4 regions of the Enterobacter cloacae complex sp. HYC074_NIDB genome follow, and region 3 is predicted to be linked to each of the others. Evidence: predicted binding sites of a transcription regulator. Region 3 holds the regulator's gene; each other region holds the start of a gene.
The links. Region 3 encodes PurR, which represses purine synthesis genes. Its sites were predicted from a motif close to CANGCAAACGTTTGCNTG; they were not measured.
Positions count from the first base shown of each region.

Region 1 (2,203 bases), 1.8 Mb from region 3:
GTCCTGAACCAGCAGACCGCCGTTCACGCGCTTGAAGTCCAGGCCCGGCACGCGTTCCGCCCACTGACCGCAAACCAGCACGCGCACATTCTGTTTTGCCGCAGTGATTTTCAGCGCTTCTTCTGATGCGGACGGCGCGATGATCACTTCGACAAACTGGCGGGAGATGATGGCCTGCGCGGTTTCCGCATCCAGCTCGCGGTTAAAGGCGATAATGCCGCCGAACGCGGAGGTCGGGTCGGTTTTGTAGGCGCGATCGTAGGCATCCAGAATAGAAGTGCTTACCGCAACGCCGCATGGGTTGGCGTGCTTGACGATAACGCAGGCCGGCTCGCTGAATTCTTTCACGCATTCCAGCGCGGCGTCGGTGTCGGCAATGTTGTTATAGGAAAGGGCTTTGCCCTGAACCTGCTGGGCGGTCGCAACGGAGGCTTCCTTTACCTCTTCTTCTATATAGAAGGCAGCCTGCTGGTGGCTGTTCTCACCGTAACGCATATCCTGCTTCTTAATGAAGTTCAGGTTCAGGGTGCGCGGGAAGCGGCCAGAGGGATCTTTGCTTTCACCATGGTAAGCCGGTACCAGGCTACCGAAGTAGTTGGCGATCATGCTGTCGTAGGCGGCGGTATGCTCGAAGGCTTTGATGGCGAGATCGAAACGCGTTTCAAGTGTCAGGGACCCTTCGTTGGCATCCATCTCATTAATAATGGCGTTGTAGTCGCTGCTCTTCACCACGATGGCCACATCTTTATGGTTCTTGGCTGCGGAGCGCACCATGGTCGGGCCGCCGATATCGATATTTTCAACCGCATCTTCCAGAGAGCAGCCTTCACGGGCGACGGTCTGGGCGAACGGGTAGAGGTTAACAACGACCATATCGATAGGCGCGATATCGTGCTGTTCCATAATGGCGTCGTCCTGACCGCGACGGCCAAGAATACCGCCGTGGACTTTCGGATGCAGTGTTTTGACGCGTCCATCCATCATTTCCGGGAAACCGGTGTAATCGGACACTTCGGTTACCGGCAGACCTTTCTCTGCTAACAGGCGCGCGGTGCCACCTGTAGAAAGCAGCTCCACACCGCGTGCGGAAAGTGCCTGGGCGAATTCGACGATACCGGCTTTATCAGAAACACTGAGCAGAGCGCGGCGGACTGGACGACGTTGTTGCATGGTAAATCCCCTGGATTTCACGATTACAGAGAGCGTTAGATGAATTTTCCTGTGAAAAACTCATCTAACACACCTGACGAGGCATCCTTGTAAAGCGCGAGCATTTTAACGAAAACGTTTGCGCAACGCTCGCACATTTTTACTTTTTCGTATCATTGTGGATAAGTCTGTGTGTAAAAAGGTATAAGGCGGGGTTTTGCTGTGGAATGCAGCAGTCAGTCATTTTTCTGTCATTTAGCGGTTGCGGCCTGCGGAGAACTCCCTATAATGCGCCTCCATCGACACGGCGGATGTGAATCACTTCACAAACAACCCGGTCGGTTGAAGAGAAAAAATCCTGAAAATCAGGGTTGACTCTGAAAGAGGAAAGCGTAATATACGCCACCTCGCAACGGTGAGCGAAAGCCGCGTTGCACTGCTCTTTAACAATTTATCAGACAATCTGTGTGGGCACTCAAAGTGACATGGATTCTTAACGTCCTCGGACGAAAAATGAATACCAAGTCTCAACGAGTGAACACGTAATTCATTACGAAGTTTAATTCATTGAGCATCAAACTTTTAAATTGAAGAGTTTGATCATGGCTCAGATTGAACGCTGGCGGCAGGCCTAACACATGCAAGTCGAACGGTAACAGGAAGCAGCTTGCTGCTTTGCTGACGAGTGGCGGACGGGTGAGTAATGTCTGGGAAACTGCCTGATGGAGGGGGATAACTACTGGAAACGGTAGCTAATACCGCATAACGTCGCAAGACCAAAGAGGGGGACCTTCGGGCCTCTTGCCATCGGATGTGCCCAGATGGGATTAGCTAGTAGGTGGGGTAACGGCTCACCTAGGCGACGATCCCTAGCTGGTCTGAGAGGATGACCAGCCACACTGGAACTGAGACACGGTCCAGACTCCTACGGGAGGCAGCAGTGGGGAATATTGCACAATGGGCGCAAGCCTGATGCAGCCATGCCGCGTGTATGAAGAAGGCCTTCGGGTTGTAAAGTACTTTCAGCGGGGAGGAAGGTGTTGAGGTTAATAAC
Region 1 is NZ_CP114214.1:351,595-353,797, forward strand. Features, by position in the region: gene purH (bifunctional phosphoribosylaminoimidazolecarboxamide formyltransferase/IMP cyclohydrolase) at 1-1,170, opposite strand, end outside; rRNA gene O1724_RS01755 (16S ribosomal RNA) at 1,734-2,203, shown strand, end outside.
Region 1: purH (bifunctional phosphoribosylaminoimidazolecarboxamide formyltransferase/IMP cyclohydrolase) is a predicted target of PurR. The motif match lies at 1,278-1,295, and genes of this name have one in related genera.

Region 2 (2,203 bases), 380 kb from region 3:
TATCGCCGGTGCTGCCTAAATCAATACTCCCGACGTTCAGCGCCTCCAGCATCTGTGGTCCGGCAGGGAACTCGACCCATGAGAATTTGGTCTCCGGGAAACGCTTCTCCAGCAACGCATGGCTTTTCGCCAGCACCATGCTGACGCTGCCTTTCTGATAACCGATACGCAGGCTCTCCGGCGCTTTCACCGTCGCCTGAGCCAGCGACGCCACTGCCAGCAGACCTGCCAGCCCGATACGGGTAACTGTTTTAAACATGCGCCACTCCTTGTGATTGATGAAATGCCGCCGCGTGGCGATCCCGACGGTTCAGGGCGTGCCAGAAGGTTTCAAGCGCGCTGTCGAGGCGGGTTTGCAGATTCGGCGTGAAATGCGGTTTATGCTGGTAGTCGATTACCTGTGAGTCGTCAGCGAAGACGCCATGCAGGATCTCCTGTGCTTTCAGCGCGTTCAGAACCGGCTTGAGGGCATAATCCACCGCCAGTAAATGGGCTACCGTACCGCCTGTGGCCAGCGGCAGGACGACCTTACCGTCCAGCGCACGTTCGGGCAGCAGATCGAGGAGCGTTTTCAGTGCGCCGGAAAAAGAAGCTTTATAAATCGGTGTCGCGACGACCAGCCCGTCAGCACTCTTAAGTTGTTCGATCAGGGTTTTCAGCGCCGGGCTGTCGAAACGGGCGTAGAGCAGATCTTCAGGCGCGAAATTGTGCAAATTCCAGTGACACACTTCGACATCCAGAGCATTAAGCTTTTCGCGAGCGTATTCCAGCAGTGCGCTGGAGCGAGAGGGGAAGCGGGGGCTTCCGGCCAGGGTAATGACGCGCATGGTTGCTCCTTATAACTAATTGTTTGCTTTTATCTAACATTCATAACAATTTTCAGGAGTGTGACATTGCGTGGTTATTCCACTAAATGATTTATCCTCAGGATGAATGCAGAAAAATGCATAAGAAGCGAACCGATAAGTAAACGATTGCGTTTTACGTGGCTTTTTTGCCACAGGTCAATTCCCTTTCCGGGCGGGATCGCACATAATCCCCTCCCGGTTTGCACACCGGGAATCCAGGAGAGTTCATGTACTACCCCTTCGTTCGTAAAGCCCTTTTCCAGCTCGATCCTGAGCGCGCTCATGAATTTACATTTCAGCAGTTACGCCGTATTACAGGAACGCCTCTGGCCGCGCTGGTGCGTCAAAACGTGCCGGAAAAACCAGTTCAGTGCATGGGCCTGACTTTCAAAAATCCACTGGGCCTGGCGGCCGGTCTGGACAAAAATGGCGAATGCATTGATGCACTCGGTGCGATGGGCTTTGGCTCGATCGAAATCGGGACGGTAACGCCGCGTCCGCAGCCGGGAAATGACAAGCCACGTCTGTTTCGCCTGGTTGAAGCCGAAGGGCTGATCAACCGCATGGGCTTTAATAACCTTGGCGTCGATCATCTGGTTGAGAACGTTAAGAAAGCCCATTTTGATGGCGTGCTGGGTATAAATATTGGCAAAAATAAAGACACGCCGGTCGAGCAGGGTAAAGATGACTATCTGATTTGTATGGAAAAAGTCTATGCCTATGCCGGTTATATTGCGGTGAATATTTCCTCGCCTAACACCCCAGGGCTGCGTTCATTACAATATGGCGAAGCGCTCGACGATCTTCTTAGCGCCATTAAAAATAAACAAACGGCGCTACAGGCGATCCACCATAAATATGTTCCGGTCGCGGTTAAGATCGCCCCGGATCTTTCGGCAGAAGAATTGATCCAGGTTGCCGACAGTTTAGTTCGCCATAATATTGATGGTGTGATTGCGACCAATACGACACTCGATCGCTCTCTCGTTCAGGGAATGAAAAACTGTGACGAAGCGGGTGGATTAAGTGGCCGTCCGGTACAATTAAAAAGCACCGAAATTATTCGCGCACTCTCCGCGGAATTAAAAGGCCAGCTGCCGATTATTGGCGTGGGTGGCATTGACTCCGTCATCGCTGCACGTGAGAAGATGGCGGCAGGCGCATCGCTGGTGCAAATTTATTCCGGCTTTATTTTTAAAGGGCCGCCGCTGATTAAAGAAATCGTCACGCATATCTAATCTTTTCTCTTAATCAGACAACCAGGGCTTTATTTCCAGCCCTGGTTGTTTTATATTCCGTCATTGTTGCTTATTTAGACATTATAGTCTTTTATTACTAGTGTTATAAGCGAAGCG
Region 2 is NZ_CP114214.1:1,722,654-1,724,856, forward strand. Features, by position in the region: gene O1724_RS08360 (sulfonate ABC transporter substrate-binding protein) at 1-259, opposite strand, end outside; gene ssuE (NADPH-dependent FMN reductase) at 252-827, opposite strand; gene pyrD (quinone-dependent dihydroorotate dehydrogenase) at 1,076-2,086, shown strand.
Region 2: pyrD (quinone-dependent dihydroorotate dehydrogenase) is a predicted target of PurR. The motif match lies at 964-981, and genes of this name have one in related genera.

Region 3 (2,203 bases):
CCCATCGGGGAGAATTCAGTGGTGCCAATCCCAAAGGCGCCAATCGCCAGGGCCAGCAGGGGAAAATTGATTTTCATGAAGAGGCTCCGGATACCGTGCCATAACCCGGCACAGAACTAAGAAGTCAAAAGCATGACATCAATCACAAAAAATGAGAAGTTAACATTTTGGCAAAAGATTTTTGCCGGAGAGGTAACAATAGCGGCAAGAGAGGGAGAAGGTTCTCCCTCCGCCTGAATCAGTGCAGTGCAGCGGTTAAACCACCGGCAACAATCAGAGCAAGAACAACAATGGTGGTAAACAGCGAAAACTTCAGATCGGTACTCATCAATTTTTCTCCTTTTATTCACCCTACGAAAAGTGAGCTTGCTCATTTTTACACAGTTCAGGTCAAAAATCTTCCAGGATTTAAACGGATATCCACTTTACCTCTTCCCCTTTTCATCAAGATAGGACAAAATTCCACGCTAAATTTATTAGCGTACCGGCCACTGACCCCCTCCTGACGTCCTGTGTCGTTTTCCCGGCGTGTCGCAACTCATGTTTGCGTAATATGGGTGAGAGAAGGCAAACGTTTACCTTCAATTTTTTCAGGAGCTTAGGATATGGTCTGGAGTGACATTTAATGGCAACAATTAAAGACGTAGCAAAACGCGCAAACGTTTCCACTACAACCGTATCACATGTTATTAACAAAACGCGTTTCGTCGCTGAAGAGACGCGTAATGCCGTCTGGGCGGCAATCAAAGAACTGCACTACTCGCCAAGTGCCGTCGCCCGCAGCCTGAAGGTTAATCACACCAAATCGATTGGCCTGCTGGCCACCAGCAGTGAAGCGGCCTATTTTGCTGAAATCATCGAAGCCGTTGAAAAAAACTGCTTCCAGAAAGGCTATACCCTGATTCTGGGCAATGCGTGGAACAACATTGAAAAACAGCGCGCTTACCTGTCAATGATGGCGCAAAAGCGCGTCGACGGTCTTCTGGTAATGTGTTCTGAATACCCTGAGTCGGTCCTTTCCATGCTGGAAGAGTATCGCCACATTCCGATGGTGGTCATGGACTGGGGCGAGGCGCGCGCAGACTTCACCGACTCCGTTATTGATAACGCCTTTGAAGGCGGCTACATGGCGGGGCGTTATCTGGTAGAACGCGGTCATCGTGAAATTGGCGTGATCCCGGGACCTCTGGAGCGTAACACCGGTGCTGGCCGTCTGGCCGGTTTCATGAAAGCGATGGAAGAGGCGCTGATCACCGTGCCGGAAAACTGGATTGTTCAGGGCGACTTCGAGCCGGAGTCAGGCTATCGCGCCATGCAGCAGATCGTCTCCCAGCCGCATCGCCCTACCGCGGTGTTCTGCGGCGGTGACATCATGGCGATGGGCGCGCTATGCGCGGCAGATGAACTCGGCCTGCGCGTCCCCCAGGATATCTCGGTGATCGGCTATGACAACGTGCGCAACGCCCGCTTCTTTACCCCGGCGCTGACCACCATTCACCAGCCGAAAGATTCGCTGGGTGAAACGGCCTTCAACATGCTTCTGGACAGGATCGTCAACAAGCGTGAACAGTCCCAGTCCATTGAAGTTCACCCGCGCCTGATAGAACGCCGTTCCGTTGCGGACGGTCCGTTCCGCGACTACCGTCGTTAATCACTTTCCGGGGCCAGCTATGCTGGTTCCCGCAACCACTCCCGGTTCAGCGTTTCGCTGTCTCCCAGATAATCCAGCAGCCAGGCCATGGCGGGCGAGACGTCGTTTTGCTGCCACGTCAGACAGCATGCGGCATCCGGGAAGGGGTTTTCCAGCGTCAGAGCCACCCACTCTCCCGCGTCGATGCGCGGGCGCGCAAAATGCACCGGCACCATGCCAACGCACAGCCCCGCGCTCAGACAGGTGGCTGACGACTCCCAGTCCGGCGCGACCACGCGGCGCTGATTATCCAGCAACCAGGTAATGCGCTTGGGCAGCGAGCGGGAGGTATCTTCCAGCACCAGCGAGGGCCAGTTGCGTAATGTGTCATCGCTCAGCGGCCCTTCCAGCGCTGCCAGCGGGTGATCGCGCGCGACCACGCAGGTCCAGCTCAGCATGCCCATGTCGCGAAACGCGTAGCGCCCACCAACCGGGATCGCCTGGGTTGCACCAATCGCCATCTCCGCCCTGCCGTCCGCCAGCGCATCCCAGACGCCGTTGAACACTTCCTGC
Region 3 is NZ_CP114214.1:2,101,758-2,103,960, reverse strand. Features, by position in the region: gene O1724_RS10430 (MFS transporter) at 1-77, opposite strand, end outside; gene cydH (cytochrome bd-I oxidase subunit CydH) at 239-328, opposite strand; gene purR (HTH-type transcriptional repressor PurR) at 626-1,651, shown strand; gene punR (DNA-binding transcriptional activator PunR) at 1,669-2,203, opposite strand, start outside.

Region 4 (2,203 bases), 1.2 Mb from region 3:
ACGTTTGCCGAGCACCAGCGGGCGAATGCCGTTTGGATCGCGGAAGGCTACCATGCCATGACCGATGATCATCGCCACGCAAGCATACGCGCCACGGATCTGGCGATTAGTCGCGGCAACGGCAGCAAAAATGTTGTCTGCTTCCAGCGGATAATGGCGGAAGTTATCCAGCTCGCTGGCAAAGATATTGAGCAGGATTTCAGAATCAGAGGTGGTGTTAATGTGGCGACGTTTCTCTTCAAACAGCTTTTTACGCAGCTCGTGGGCATTGGTCAGATTGCCATTGTGGGCAAGCGTGATGCCATACGGGGAGTTAACGTAAAAAGGCTGAGCCTCAGAGGCGCTGGAACTGCCAGCAGTAGGATAACGAACGTGACCGATCCCCATATTACCTTGCAGACGCTGCATATGGCGGGCTTCAAATACATCGTTTACCAGGCCGTTCGCCTTGCGTAAACGGAAGCAGTTGTTTGCATCAATGGTGATGATACCCGCAGCATCCTGCCCACGGTGCTGAAGCACCGTTAACGCGTCATAAATCGACTGGTTTACCGGCATGAAACCGGCGATACCGACAATACCGCACATTCGTCTTTTCCTCGTTAAGCCACATCTCAGGGTTTATGCCCTGGGCAAGAAACTCGACGAGCTTTGCAGATAGTCAAAGAACCATCTGATGATGAAGCTGAACTCCGGAATGAGCTGCGATTTTTGCCAGTCTTCACTTTTGGAGAACCCGGTAAAGGTATCCAGGAAGAACAGGATCGCGGCCACAATGAGCACGCCTCGCAACGCGCCGAAACAGATGCCGAGCACCCTGTCCGTTCCTGACAGACCGGTTTTCTCGACCAGCTGACCTATCACGTAATTGACGATAGCGCCGACAATCAGCGTCGCGATAAACAGCACCGCGATGGCGATTCCGTTTCGGACCAGTTCATCTTCAAAGCCCGTGAACCAGACAGACAGGTAAGTGTAGTAATGACTGGCAACAAAGAAAGCACAACCCCAGGTTACCAGCGATAACGCTTCACGAACAAAGCCACGGATCAGGCTAACCAGACAGGAAAAACCAATCACCGCAATGATGGCGTAATCAATCCAGACCATATGTGTCCCACGATTTAACGCCCTGTCATCCAGTTCGGGGCGAATTCTAACAGAAAAAGAAAACGTTTGCGTAGGGATTTCCTTCCCACGCGTAAATAAAAAAGGCGCTGAAAAAATGCTCAACGCCCCGCACCTTTGACGTTTCTGTGAACGTCTGCCTCCCCCTCACCTCGGCCCTCTCCCTCAAGGGAGAGGGAGTAAACCGACCCCTCGCCCCTTTAGGGGGAGGGCCAGGGTGAGGGGATAATTTCTATCAGTTGGCGCTGTAGTTCATCACCACACCGCTCAGGCCGGAGATTTGCTTCAGCTCGCCAAGCGAACCTTTGAGCTTATCTTTCGACGCATCCGGCCCCACGAGGATACGCGTAATTTTACCCTGTACCGGCGTGGTGGGTGAAGTATAAACACGGTATCCCGCGCCGCGCAGTTTACTCACGATCTCATTGACCTTATCTGCATTTTTCAACGCACCGAGCTGAACGACATAGGCTTTGCCGGTAGGGGCCGCGTCCTGTTTTGCCTGCGGTGGCGTTTCTGAAGCGGCTGCCAGTTGCTCGGCCGCTTTATCCCGCTGCGGTTTCGGCTGCGGCTTCTCCACCGGTTTCGGCTTCTCAACAGGCTTAGGCTGTTCTACCGGCACCGGATCAATCTCGATGTTATTGTTCGTCGCCAGGCGCGAGGGATCGAGCGACGGCGCGGCTGCATCACCTGCGCGCACCTCTTCCGCTGCGCCTTCTGGCGGCTGGGCAGGCAGCGCCTGCGTTGCCGCTGGCAACATATCGGGCTCGTCGCGATCGCCCGGTTTGGGTACCAGCGGAATGGCCGCAAATTCATCCTGGTAATGCTTTTTCTGCCCGTCGAGCAATCCCGGGAGAATAATCACCCCGAGCGCGACCAGCACAATGGTTCCTGTTAAACGGTTCTGAAACTTACTCGCCACCGGTTCTCCCCGCGTCCATCACTTCCATGACATGTGCCACCGTGTGGAATGACCCACACACCAGCACGGTATCTTCTGGTTTAGCCTCCGCCATCGCGGCACGCCAGGCCGAAACCACACTGCTGTAGATTTCGCCTTTGCCGAGATGTTCCA
Region 4 is NZ_CP114214.1:3,313,053-3,315,255, forward strand. Features, by position in the region: gene purF (amidophosphoribosyltransferase) at 1-588, opposite strand, end outside; gene cvpA (colicin V production protein) at 622-1,110, opposite strand; gene dedD (cell division protein DedD) at 1,364-2,050, opposite strand; gene folC (bifunctional tetrahydrofolate synthase/dihydrofolate synthase) at 2,040-2,203, opposite strand, start outside.
Region 4: cvpA (colicin V production protein) is a predicted target of PurR. The motif match lies at 1,166-1,183, and genes of this name have one in related genera.